DNA from 3 places in the Glutamicibacter sp. AOP12-B1-11 genome. Region 1 is predicted to be linked to each of the others. Evidence: predicted binding sites of a transcription regulator. Region 1 holds the regulator's gene; each other region holds the start of a gene.
What was found. The regulator LexA, encoded in region 1, represses DNA repair genes until DNA is damaged. The targets are predictions, from matches to a motif close to TCGAACANNTGTTCGA.
Positions count from the first base shown of each region.

Region 2: a site for LexA is predicted at 1,509-1,524, ahead of ACT3UQ_RS19470 (LexA family protein). Genes of this name have one in related genera too.
Region 3: a site for LexA is predicted at 1,429-1,444, ahead of ACT3UQ_RS14935 (phosphorylase family protein). Genes of this name have one in related genera too.

Region 1 is NZ_JBQSYL010000012.1:91,304-95,728, forward strand. Features, by position in the region: gene hisB (imidazoleglycerol-phosphate dehydratase HisB) at 1-196, opposite strand, end outside; gene ACT3UQ_RS09220 (histidinol-phosphate transaminase) at 222-1,328, opposite strand; gene ACT3UQ_RS09225 (LysM peptidoglycan-binding domain-containing protein) at 1,403-1,756, opposite strand; gene lexA (transcriptional repressor LexA) at 2,014-2,730, shown strand; gene ACT3UQ_RS09235 (glycoside hydrolase family 76 protein) at 2,793-3,875, opposite strand; gene ACT3UQ_RS09240 (DUF222 domain-containing protein) at 3,964-4,425, opposite strand, start outside.
Region 2 is NZ_JBQSYL010000063.1:346-4,770, forward strand. Features, by position in the region: gene ACT3UQ_RS19465 (Y-family DNA polymerase) at 1-1,080, opposite strand, end outside; gene ACT3UQ_RS19470 (LexA family protein) at 1,062-1,478, opposite strand; gene ACT3UQ_RS19475 (DNA/RNA non-specific endonuclease) at 1,711-2,553, shown strand; gene ACT3UQ_RS19480 (PadR family transcriptional regulator) at 2,621-2,938, shown strand; gene ACT3UQ_RS19485 (hypothetical protein) at 2,935-3,387, shown strand; gene ACT3UQ_RS19490 (hypothetical protein) at 3,484-4,020, shown strand; partial or broken gene ACT3UQ_RS19495 (hypothetical protein) at 4,112-4,183, opposite strand; partial or broken gene ACT3UQ_RS19500 (hypothetical protein) at 4,335-4,425, shown strand, end outside.
Region 3 is NZ_JBQSYL010000026.1:17,315-21,739, reverse strand. Features, by position in the region: gene ACT3UQ_RS14940 (PaaX family transcriptional regulator) at 1-668, opposite strand, end outside; gene ACT3UQ_RS14935 (phosphorylase family protein) at 831-1,412, opposite strand; gene ACT3UQ_RS14930 (S-ribosylhomocysteine lyase) at 1,557-2,048, shown strand; gene ACT3UQ_RS14925 (M16 family metallopeptidase) at 2,676-4,046, shown strand; gene ACT3UQ_RS14920 (hypothetical protein) at 4,130-4,425, opposite strand, start outside.

The sequences.
Region 1 (4,425 bases):
TGTCACCGGTGGCGCGCACGGTCAGGTCGATGAGCGAATGCTTGGACAGGGCGGTGAGCATGTGGTCATAGAACGGCACGCTCGTGCTGATCTCCGAGACCCCGGTTCCGTCCAGGTCCAACTCGACGAAAACTGATGATTCGCTGGTCTCGCGTTCCATCCGGGCGCGACGAGCGCCAATCAATTCGGCAGACATGTCTTCCTTCGCTTGTGTGTGAATTCTACTTCTGTGCACCCAGCAACAAGGCCAGGTGCTCCAGGAAGGCGGTGGTTTCGGCTTCGGTGCCGGCGGTGACGCGCAGCGTTCCCTTGATTCCATTGTCGCGGACAATGATGCCGGCATCCAACAGGCCCTGCCAGATGGCGTGCGGATCTTCCAGTCCGCCGAAGAAAACGAAGTTCGAATCCGAGACAGATGGCTTCAAGCCGAGATCGATCAGCGTGGACACGATGCGGTCGCGCTGGGTCTTGATGTCTTCAACCTGCGCGAGCAGCAGCTCGATGTTCTTCAGCGCCGCGATGGCGGTTGCCTGGGTGACCGCGGAGAGGTGGTAAGGCAGACGCACCAGGCGAATCGCGTCGGTCACCTCGGGGGCCGCCGCGAGATAGCCCACGCGGGCTCCGGCCAGGCCGAAAGCCTTGGACATCGTGCGCGAGACGATCAAGCGCTGGCGCCCTTCGAGCAGGGTAAGCGCCGATCGAGTACCTGCCAGCGAGAATTCTGCGTAGGCTTCATCCACGATCACCATGGCGCCCGTTTCGCTGGCGGCCTCATAGACCGCTTCGATGACGTCTAAGCCCAGTGCGGTTCCGGTCGGGTTATTCGGGGAGCACAGGAATACCACGTTTGGGCGGTGTTCGCGCACCTGCGCGGAGGCGGATTCGGCCGAGAGGGTGAAATCTTCGGCGCGGTTTCCGGCAATGAATTCGGTATCGGTGCCACTGGCGAGCAGCGGGTACATCGAGTAGGTGGGGACGAAACTAAGCAGGCTGCGCCCCGGGCCGCCGAAGGCCTGCAGGATCTGCTGGAGAATTTCGTTGGAGCCGTTTGCGGCCCAGATGTTGTCGGAGGTCAGCCCGTGACCAAGGTAGTCGGCGAGCAGCTCGCGCAATTCGGTAAATTCACGATCCGGGTAACGATTTAGGCTGGCAGCCGCTTTGGCTACTTCCTGAGCGATGGCATCGATAACGGTCGCTGGCAATGGATGGGTGTTCTCGTTGACGTTCAGCTGAATGGGGACGTCAATTTGTGGCGCTCCATATGGGGATAGCCCGCGGAGATTCTCACGCAAGGGCAGCTGACTCAGAAGTTCACTACGGTCATTCACGCATTAATTCTAATGCTGAGGCACTCTCGCCGGTGAATCCACGACAAGAACAGGTAACAATAGTGAGCTGGCACCTAGTTCGAGAGTACCGGGATATCCAAAGTGTCCCCGGCGTACAACACACCGGCATCGATGGAGTTCAATTCCTCAATGTGGCTCATCGCCGCGTTGACTTCGTAGCCCACGGCGTACTCGCTGGCCAGCCCCCATAGGGTGTCACCGGGAATCACGGTGACCTCCACCGTCGCCGGGCCGGTGGGAAGGTCCGTGGACGCTTGGGCGCTGCTGGTGAACATGGTGACCATGAACGCCGCGGCGATCGTGAGCAGGAAGACCGGTATGCCTACCAGTACTGCCCAACCGCGACGATTGATGCGGATCCTCATTGGTGTCTTGCTCTGCTGTGGGTGAAGTGCCAGAGTTGCCACGACTTTTTCTCCTCAACGATTACGGGTGATGCGAACCAATATTCGAATACAACCTTCGAACACCTGTTCGATACTAGTACATCTTTTCTAACAGAGCCAGATCGAACTTGTCCAGATGTTTTCGAACAAATCTTTGAAAGAAGCCCTGCGATCAACTAAGATTTCGAAGTAGTCGATCAATGAATACATCACAACATTGGGCACCGACAGTTTGTAGCTTCGAACTGAGGACCGAATGCAAGGGAAGGCAAAAATACATGTCAGCATCACAGCGCACTCCCCGGTCGAACGCCCGTTCGCTGACGATACGTCAGAAAAAGATCCTCGAAACCATCCAGCGTGCGATCGGCAAGAATGGCTACCCGCCGTCGATGCGTGAGATTGGCGACTCGGTCGGGCTCAAAAGCCTTTCGAGCGTGACTCACCAACTCGGTCAGCTCGAAAAGCTTGGGTACATTCGTCGCGACCCGCGGCGTCCACGAGCGATGGAGATTCTGCTTCCGCTGCAGCTTGCAGAGGACGGCGAGGGAAGCAGCGAGCCGCTGAGCGCGCCGGAACCCGCTGAGGACACGAAGGTCATTGAGCTGAGCTCCTCGGCAGACACCACAATGGTTCCCTTGGTCGGACGCATCGCCGCCGGTGGACCAATTTTGGCGGAGCAAACCGTCGAAGACGTCTTTTCCCTACCCCGCCAGCTGGTTGGCCACGGCGAGCTGTTCATGCTCAAGGTATCGGGCGATTCGATGGTGGATGCGGCTATTTGCGATGGCGACTGGGTGGTCGTCCGTCGCCAGCAGACCGCGGAGAACGGCGATATTGTGGCCGCATTGCTTGACGAGGAAGCCACGGTGAAGACCTTCCGTCAGCGTGACGGCCACACCTGGTTGTTGCCACAGAATTCGCGTTATGAGCCGATTCTCGGCGACGCGGCCACGGTGATGGGACGCGTCGTGTCGGTGATGCGCTCGCTGTAGCAGGCAAGTTTATTCCAACGAGCCATTCGGCCTCACCCCTTGTCGGTGAGACCGGATGGCTTTTATTTTGCGCTGAGGTGGCTCGGCGGCAGGCTCACGCGCCCGGCCGCCTGGAGGATCGTCCAGCGTTGGGTGGCCGCCGAAAGCTGCGTCTCGACCCGGTCCGCGATCTGGCTCGCCGTGTCGCGGACCAATCGCGCGGCGGTGCGGCGGGTCTCAGCGGGCAGGCGTGCGTCGTTCGCGGCGAGCGCCAGGTAGCGGCAGAGGATTCCAGTGAACAGATTGCCGTCGCCGCCGGATTCCAGGCGCAGGCCCTGTGCCGCAGTGGCGAGCTGGTCGTTGATCGCCTGAATCAGCGAGACTGCTTGTGCCAGATGCTCAGCGGTCCCGGTGGCCAGCAATGCGCCGAGCACGGTGCCCTGATTGTAGGTGTAGATCGCTTCCTCGGTGCGCGGGCCGCCGGCGGTCAGGCGGATGCCGTCGAGGTAGAGCCCGGAGGATGTGCTGTAGAGCTCGCGACGCAGCCAGTCCAGCAGCCCGGTGGCGGTGCTCAAGTCCGCGATGCGTGCGAAATACAGGGCCGCCGGGGCGTTGGTGGGCGTGTTCTTGAAGTCGCGTTTGCGCGACCAGTAGAGCCCGCCGCCGAGCTTCTCGTCTTGGCCGCGCACCAGCTGTCGAGCCAGTGCACGCATGGCTAGGGTGGCGAGCAGCGCCGGGCGGGCGGTGAGCTGCTGGCTCAGCCCATTGAGCCGTTGGCTGGCAAGCAGCAACCAGGCCATGTCGTCGTAGAAGTAATTCGGGAAGCGGCCGAAATTGCGCAGCAGGATGCCGCGCAGCAGCTGGTTGGCCCGCCGCCAGTGCCTCTGGGCCGCGCACCGGTGACCGGAGTGCAGCTCGCGGAAAGCCGCGTCGAGGATCGCGTCGAGATAGTGCGCCTGCCACCAGTAGTGCCATTCGGACCAGGGGCGCGGGCGTTTGCCAGGCGCTGGCGCGGTAGGCGTCGCATGCAGCGAGCCGATCCAGGTGCCGGGCAGGCCCATGAGCCGATGGCCGAATCTGGCGTGCAGGTCCTCGCCTGCCACCGCGGCCAGGGCCTCCCAGTGCTCGGGGTCGTGGTTGCCTGGCTGATGCTGCGCTTCATTCACGAGTCGGCTCCCACTGCTTAATTCTCCGGTTGTGTGCACCAGCGTAGCCGCTTCGCCCGCCGGCATCGAGCACATCGAGCGGGCGGGATCAGGCCGCGAGCACTTCGGCGGCCGAGAACCAGTAGGTGTTGCGTCGCGGTTGTTGATCGGGGTCCAAGAATTTGGGCAGCAGCACCGCCGGAGGTTTGCCCTCGGCCACCACGAGGCTGAAAAGCCCGGCATGGCGCGCGTGGTGATGCATGGGACAGAGCAGAACGCCACGATCCACGCGGGTCTGTCCGCCCTCCTCCCATGGATCGACGTGGTCCGCCTCGCAGCGGCTGGCCGGCATCCGGCAGCCCGGGTAGAGGCAACCGCGGTCGCGGGCGGCCAGGGCGCGTTTCATATGCGGCGGAAAGAGCCGTTTGGATCGGCCGATATCCAGCGGTTGGCCTTTGCCGTCCAGCACCGCCGGGTAGATTCCGGCATTGCACATGAGCGTTCGGGCCGACGCCGCGGTCAGCGGCAGGCCATTTTCGGTGCTGGCGAAGCTGGCGGCGCCAGCGAGCAT
Region 2 (4,425 bases), on a different contig from region 1:
CATGACCATTACCCCTGCGCGTGCGTATTTCACCCCGACCAGGATCTGGGGGAGTAGCTGCTTTGCTGCCTTGGTGAGCATCACCGGATCAGCGCTCGGTCCAGGGAGCTTGACCGTGATGGCTGGCTGGTGATCCTGATGCTGGTTGTAATAGCTGGTCATCGCCCACGCAGACAGAATTTTGGCTTGCTTCTGGTGCTTGTGCAATCTTGCCGAGGCTTGTTGCGCATAAATCCCCATCACCTGTTCCATCCCTACGCGGTCAGTGATCGGATCAGAGAAACTACGGGAGAAGATCAGCTGATCTTTGACCACCCGTTCTTCTTCCATCGGGATACATGGGACGCCACGCAGCTCTAGCACAGTGCGCATCTGCACAATGGAGAACTTATCGCGGATACGCACCTCATCGGCATCCCGCAGCTCTTTCGCTGTCCAGATCCCAAGCCCCCGCAGCCGTTTAGTCAGACGGGGTCCGATGCCCCAGATCTCGACCGTCGGAAGGCGGGCTAACAGGTTTTCTGTGGTTGTCCTCGGGGCGCGATCCCACACGCACACCCCGCCCAGCTCCTTGATGTGTTTGGCTGTTTTATTCGCCATCTTCGCTAGGGTCTTAGTTTTAGCGATGCCCACACAGACCGGCAACCCGGTCAACCGGAACACCTCAGCCTTGATCTGCTCACCAAGGACTTGCAGCTCATCGACGGTGCCAGTCACGCCCAGGAACGCCTCATCAATGGAATAGACCTCCACCCAGGCCGAGAAACGGCCTAAAAGCTTCATGACGCGGGCGGACATTTCCCCATACAGCTCGTAATTAGAGGACTTCGCGACCAGGTTAAGTCGGTCAGCGTCGGCAGCGAGTTTGAACCACGGTGCGCCCATTTCAATGCCCAGTGCTTTGGCCTCGCTGCTGCGGGCGACCGCGCAACCGTCATTGTTAGAAAGCACGATCACCGGCCGGCCTTCCAGTCTCGGATCAAAAGCCCGCTCGCAGGAGACATAGAAGCTGTTCACATCGACATGGGCAATATAGGCCTGACGCGACTCAGCAGGGGTGCCTAGAGGTGGTGGAGGCATGTGGTGGCCACACCCCACACCCGAAAATCACTAAGCTCGGCCACGCGTAGATCAGGGTAGTCCGGGTTCTCGGCTTTCAACACCACTCCGTCGGGTGTGGTGGTCAGCCGTTTGACGGTCATTTCCCCGTCAATCACCGCAATCACCACATGCCCATCGCGAGGCTGCACCGACCGATCCACGATCAGCTCATCCCCATCGCTGATCCCCGCACCCTGCATCGACTCACCTGAGACGCGCACAATGAAGGTGGATACCTGGTCTCGGATCAACATCTCTGACAGGTCGATCTTCGTATCTGAGTAGTCCTGGGCGGGGGAGGGGTAGCCGGCTGGGACGCGGTCCAGCGCCACCGCGATCACACGTTGAGGTGGGGACGCCAGTGCGCATACCTGTATTCGATCAATTTTCACGGCAACACCTTTTCTTAGAATATCTATTCTAATACTTGAATGTAGTCTGGGGTTCCGACAGGAAGGCTCGTGCGTGATCCGGTCTCCTTTTGGTTTGCATCGAATGTTCTTGATGTTTAGCTTTTTTCCCTGGGTGTGTTCACCGTGCAGGACGTAGGCTGGAGGCGCAAACTCATGGAACAAAATCGTACGATTTTCGATGAAAGTGGTGTTCAGTTTGTCCACTGATGCAGACCTGGCTAATGCTTCGATTGACCGCATCGGGTACGACCCGGAATTCCTGGGAACTAGCGTCGCGCTGCCGAGCTGGGTTGCTGAGGCCTTGCAGGACGCGGTGCTGTGGGAAGGGGGCAATGTCATTCCTTATACCCACTTTTCCCTGTCGCTGAGTAAGTCTCGCCGGTTGGCGCGTTGGGTGGCCTGGAACATCGACGGCTCTGCAACCAAGCGGTTGAGCCGTTCGGGCATTGATTTCGACAAGGATTCGAGGTTGCCTGAAGAGTTTCAATCGGGCAATGAGCTGTATCAAGGCAATCGGCTGGATCGTGGGCATATTGCTCGCCGTGCGGATCTGGTGTGGGGCGAGGTCGCGGAAGCGCAGCAAGCCAATGAGGATTCCTTTTTCTACACGAACATCGCACCGCAAATGGATGATTTCAATCAGAGCAGCCAAGAGGGAATCTGGGGCCAGCTGGAAAATGCGCTCTATGAGCAGGTGGATGTTGAAGGCCTCAAGGTGAGTGTCTTTGGCGGGCCGGTCTTCCAGTCAGGAGATCAGGTGTATCGCGGTGTTGGCTTGCCTTCGGAGTACTGGAAGCTCATCGTTTTCAAAGAAGGCGGCGTGCTGAAGGCCCGTGCTTTTCTCTTGACGCAGGATCTCGATCAGCTGCGCGTAGCGCTGGCACTGGATGAATTCAGGGTGTATCAGGTCTCGGTGGGGGAGTTGGAGCAGTGGACGCGACTGGAATTCGCGGAGACGCTTCATCTTGCTGATGATCTTGTTGTTGTGCGGGTCGAGGAGATAACTCCGCTAGACTCGACTGTCGATATTACTTGGTGATGGTAATTCTGAAATTGGGTGAGAGGTTCAGGTTGACCATCTAAATCTACATAGGTAGCATGGTGGTATGGAACGTTTAGCGAGGCACACCCCTGCAACAGCTGCTGTTGTTGGTGCGCTCATGGAATCAACTGAAGCGATCTGGGGCCTCCAGATCGTGAAGGCGACCGGGCTGAAGACGGGAACGGTTTACCCGATTCTGGAACGCTTGGAGGATGCTGGCTGGATTACTAGCGAGTGGGATACGGATCTATCTCGCAAGGGGCCCCGCCGGCGGTACTTTAAATTGGAAGCTGTGGCTGTTCCGTATGCTCACGAGTACATTTCCACCCAGAGGCCGAAACCCTCTCTGGATGCTGGCTTTCATTCCAGGAAATTCGCATGAGTCAGACAGTGCTGTTAAGAACACTTTTTCGACTATCGCTTTTCGTGACTCCGGCACATCTGCGGCAGGCACGCTCTGAACAATGGAGGGCGGATCTTCGGGATTGTAACGAGTTGGATATCCCGTCGGGTGACGTCGTTACCGGAGCTCTTATTGCCGGCACTCGTTTGAGAATTGCACATGGATTCGCTTCACTGTCCAATCCCACCCAACTCAGAGAGGAAAAAGCAATGAAAATTCTGTTACCCACTGCCCTTGTTGCTGTCGTGCTGACATTCGGAGGCATTGTAGGGGCCTCAACAATCACGAATCACGAGGTTACGCAGATCACTGTCCCCGCGGGGATGATTGAAGAGAATGCTCGCACCACCCCATCTGATCCGATGATTATTGATGGTGTAGAGGTTTTGGGAGGGGGAGAGGTTGCCCCTACGTACCAGGGCGAGTAATTGATTTGGCAACAACTTGCCTCTCTCCTTAAATCTACATAGCATGAGATCGACGTATGTCGTGTACGTTGATCTCTCGCTATTTAAGGAACTTTCATGAAACGAGCCACCTTGGCTGCGAAGGCCGGCATAGTTGCCTTGGCCTTCTCCCTTATCCCAGGAATTGCTTCAGCAACTGAAGCCGAAACCCCGCAGTGGGCAATCGATGAAGGCATTACCATTGTTGAAGTCGATCCAGCTGAGGGAACTCCGATTTCAGACCAGGAACTGGTTGAACTTGAAGCGTTGGAAGAAACTCAAATGCCCGCAACCGATAGTCCGCTCTACCTGAGCGATGCCCCAATTTTCCAACCGTTTGTCAGCATCGTGACCTGCGGAAGTCGTATTGATTGGTACCGCTGGCGTGGTCAGGACGGAAAAAACGTGCTTTGCTTCGCCAACAAGGGAGAAGCAAACATAAGCAAGTACAACAATGTGCGCTTCCTCTGCCCGGGGGCTAATCGTGGTCAGACCCGGTACCACTACGGGAACCAGCATTACTGGAGCACCTTGCGCGGGCCGGTGTCGAACCACAATACTTGCTACTCATTTGGCGATTATGCCGTTGCTGCCAAGGGTGTAAGAATTAGTTAGGTTCTGCGCTACATTCTTTTAGAAGCCGGGATAATTGTACGGGATGTGAATTTGGTCCCGAAAGTTGAACTAGCTAAATAATGGTCCCGCATTAGGCTGCAAGGGCATGGCATCGATATTCCATCGATGCCATGCCCTTCAGTCTTTCCTGACTCCGTTTCGAGTTGTATCAATCGAAAAGGAAGCAATTGGATAATAGAAACCTCTCTGCCAGAGTGATCTATCTCGGAGATGTCGGTTTCCGGAGCCGATAGAAGTTTATGCGAAGTTTCACTCTAAAGTTCCGTAAGCGGAACCGTCAAAGGAACACCATCATGAACCAACCCGTTCAGTGTAAGACAACGTTTAGCCAGCCAGGGGAAGAAAGCCCAACGCGCTCCACCGCGCGTAGGTCAATTTTTGCCG
Region 3 (4,425 bases), on a different contig from region 1:
TCATTGCTGTCCCCGCTGCCGACGCGTTGCCGCCAGCTTTCCAACCTGCCGCGATTTTCGTTCAAAAATTCAGAATAAAGCTGATCGAGTGAGTCCAGATCCCACCACGAATCAAGATTCTTCTGAATTTGCGCACCGCCGATGTGCTCGGCAAGGAAAAACTCGAAATACTCATTCAAGCCGTGCCGGGAGAAATAGGCCAATGCCGCGTCCTTGGCATGTTCTGGGGCAATCCATAGTCCTGGAACCACCGAACCGAAGCCCATCCGCACCAGCGAAGAGCGGATTTTATGCCGAATATTCCGCTGGGTTTCGGGCACGGTAAACGTCGCCAGCAGCCAGCGGTCTTGGGCCGTGGCCCGGCGCGGATGGAAGATGCGCTCATCGCCTTCGGCGAAAGTGGTCAATACCGATTCAGCCAACGAGTACCCGCTTCGGCCTCGCACCTGAATGCTCTCGATGACTCCCCGTTTTTTCAACCGAGATATCGAGGAGCGAGTTCCGGCTGATTCAACTCCCACATCCTGCATCAACGTGATGATCGTGGCCACCGGCAGCGCTCCACCGTGCTGGCGAGCATAAAGTCCGAACAGCGAGACAATCAACTGATGATGACGAGGCACAGAGAGGTCTCCTGCACTGACACGTGCGTTTGACGGTGCCGTCATGAAACTTTCTCCGTTCGATGCATGTGGTTCGATTCTAGTGCGAACCGCAGGTGAGAGAACGCAAGGCAACGGGATTGCGCCTGGTGTTCGGCTCATCGGCCGCAGCCGATGTTCAGCCGCTCACCTGTCCGACGAAACCGCCCAGCTCTTGAGCCCTCAGTATTATTTAGCGGCGTCGATTGCCGAGCTCAGGTGCGCATCATAGAACTCGCGAAGCTGAACGCTCTTGGCCACGACAATCGCATCCCAGTCATCCATGCTGGTGGCGCTGTCGGCGTAGTCCGATGGCACCTTGAAGATCTGCAGCGGAACGTCGAACCGCTGGCACATGCTGGCATAGGCGTAGCCCTCCATATCCACCAAAGCCGCGTTCAGCCCGGAGATGTGCGTGCGCTGCTCGTCATTGCTGACAAATACGTCGCCGGTGGCCATGGTCGCCTGCGTATCTGGCAGCAGGATCTCACCGGCAGGCACTACGTCGGCCGAGGCCAATGGGAAGTCGTGCTGGATCAATCGGGTGACCTGATAGATCGTGTCCAAGCTGGGGCGGTCTTCGTTGGCGCTGCCGACGACACCGGCGGTGCCCAAAACGATTACTCGCTCAACGTTGCCCTCGGCGAGCGCACCGGCAAGAGCTACCGAGGCGTTGACCTTGCCTACCCCCGAGACCACATGCGGTACGTCCGTAAAAGCTGAGGCTTCGTCACTGTGCGCGAATACAAGCAGGGTCTTCTGATCCGACATTGGGTTCCTCTCAACAACAAACAAGTCTTTGGCACGGGCTGGAAAATACGGTGAAAGAGCAACCAGTGTTCGCATCAGAGTTTATCGGTTACGGACGATGAAGTTTTTCGATTTTGCTCACGGGGGAGCGGATAGACTGAAACTATGAGTGATATTGAACTTGCCGAAGTCGAAAGTTTCGCCCTGGATCACACCAAGGTCAAGGCCCCCTACGTGCGTCGCATCGGGGTGGACCATGGTCCCAAGGGGGACGCCATCTCCAACTACGACATCCGTTTTGTCCAGCCTAATCATGGTGAGATCCCTACTGCGGGCCTGCACACTATCGAGCACACGCTGGCCGGCCTGATCCGTACCCGTTTCGAGGGCCTGATCGATTTCTCGCCTTTTGGTTGCCGTACCGGGTTCCATCTCATCGCATGGGGCGAGCCAACGCCTGAAGAAGTTGCCGCGGCGATCAAATCTTCCCTGGAAGATCTGGCAGAGCGCGTCACCTGGGATGATGTTCCGGGCACCGAGGCAGTCAGCTGCGGCAACTACCGTGACCACAGCCTGCACTCGGCCAAGGAATGGGCCAAATTGATCTTGGAGCAGGGCATCAGCCTCGACGCGTTTGACCGTACCAACATCGCATAGCCGGCGGCATCGCATAGTTTCTCTGCTCACTGCCTTAGTTTGTGCGCACCGGATCCCTTCGTGGCTATTGAAATATCCTGCGTGGAGTATTTGAATGGACGGATAGCCGCAATAGCGGGGAATCGTTCACCGGAGCTAAGGGGAAAATAATATGGAATCAACCGATCCAGATTTTCCGAGAGAACCAGGCTGGCCATCTCCTGCCGAGCCACCGCGGCCGAACGTGCCGGACCATCCAACGACTCCCGCCGCTCCTCCAGATCCGACTACTCCACCTGACCGACCCGACCCGGGCGGTCCCAGCATTCGACCACCGTTTGATCCGACCACGCCTAGCGATAGCTGAGCAGCTGAACCAGCGGCAGGTTCTTGGCTCTCAACTCCGTCTGTCGATGCGTTTCACTCAAGGTCCGGCTCACCTGTTGGTGAGCCGGACCTTGATTGCCGTTGCTTCGAGTCGGGCTGCTTAGGCGACGTATCTTCGGAAAGCCTTGAAAATGAAGCGCGGCCAGCAATTGAGAGGTTGCCCCTAGTTCCACGTATTCGACTGCGGGGCTGTGGGAGAATAGGGACAATGTTCTGCCCGGACCAAGGCTCCGGGACCCAATGATTTAAGGATGTTTCTCTGTGGTCATGATTCCGTTGCCATTGCACTCGGTAGAGGCTCAACAGTTCTCTCCGATTGACCCGGCTGACCCCTCGCTGGTCCACCGCGGTGAAGGTGGCGCGGAAGTTCGCCGCAGCATTCTTCCGGGAGGCGTCCGTGTACTGACCGAAGCCATGCCAGGCCAGCGTTCGACCACCGTTGGTTTCTGGGTCCCGGTGGGATCCCGAGATGAAGAAGCCGGACACTACGGCTCGACGCATTTCTTGGAGCATCTGCTGTTCAAGGGAACCAAGAAGCGCACCGCACTTGAAATAGCTCAGTCCTTTGACGCGGTAGGTGGCGAATCGAACGCCGCGACGGCGAAGGAATCAACCTGCTACTACGCGCGAGTGCTGGACACTGATCTGCCGATGGCGATGGATGTCATCGCGGACATGGTGACTTCCGCGGTAATCGATCCGCTGGAGCTGGAGCAGGAGCGCGGGGTGATCATCGAGGAACTTGCCATGGACGCCGACGACGCCACCGAGGTCGCCCACGAACGCTTCGTCGCCAAGGTTTTGGGCGATCATCCGCTGGCTCGCCCGATAGGCGGAACCCCGGCCGAGATCATGGAGATCTCCCGCGAGGCAGTGATGGAACACTACCGGGCCCACTACCGCCCGAGCGAAGTGATCATCACCGCAGCTGGTTCGCTGAACCATGATGAATTGTGCTCCATGGTGCTCACTTCGTTGTCCGAGGCTGGCTGGGACCTAGATCCCATGGCCGTGCCCGAGCCTCGCCGTTCTTCGGAACCGGCACAGATCGTTTCGGTACCCGGCATAGAAGTCATCAACCGTCCGGTCGAGCAGGCCAGCATCATCATCGGCTGCCCTGGCATTAGCGGACAAGACGACCGGCGTCAGGTCCTCGCGGTCCTCAACGCGGTCCTCGGCGGCGGCATGAGTTCACGACTCTTCCAAGAAATCCGTGAAAAGCGCGGTCTTGCCTACTCCACTTATTCATTCTCGGCCGCATACACGGATGCCGGTTACTTCGGCATGTACGCAGGTTGCTCACCGGCAAAAGCCGGGGAAGTCATCGGCTTGCTCGAATCCGAGCTGGACCGTTTGGCAAGCGACGGCATCACCGATTCCGAGCTGGCTCAGGCCCAAGGCCAGCTCGCCGGCGGAACGGTGTTGGCACTGGAAGACCCGGGAAGCCGTATGTCGCGTCTGGGTCGGGCCGAGATGGTCACCGGCGAATTCCAGGACATAGATGAGGCGCTGAGCCGCGTAAACGCGGTCACCACCAAGGACGTACAGGCATTGGCTCAAGAGCTTGCGGCCAAGGAGCGGACCATCACCGTGGTTGGCCCATTCGAGTCGGCGCAGGCGCTCGGACGCTAAACGCAAGCAGAGAATTTGCAGGGACGCGAGGTCGCACTAAATGTTGCTTGACCTGGCGTCCCTTCATTTGTGCCGGAAAAACGCTATCCCTTGTTGTATTTGCCTCGAGTGGCGACGTACGAGGCCGCGGTGCAAGTGTCGGGAGCGTTGTTGATTGCCTTGCAGGCTCGCACGCGGAACCCGTTGACGGTGAGCGAATAGTACGGAATGACGCGCTTGGAATCGTCTCGATAGTATTTTGTCGTTCCCGCACCACACACGTTGGTGGTCAGCCGGGACCATCCGGTATCCGGAGCATTGTTGCGTACTCCCTGGTATTGGTAGTAGACGCACTTGCCATCGCGATTGTCATCGGTGAGCGCCAGATTGAAACCGATGC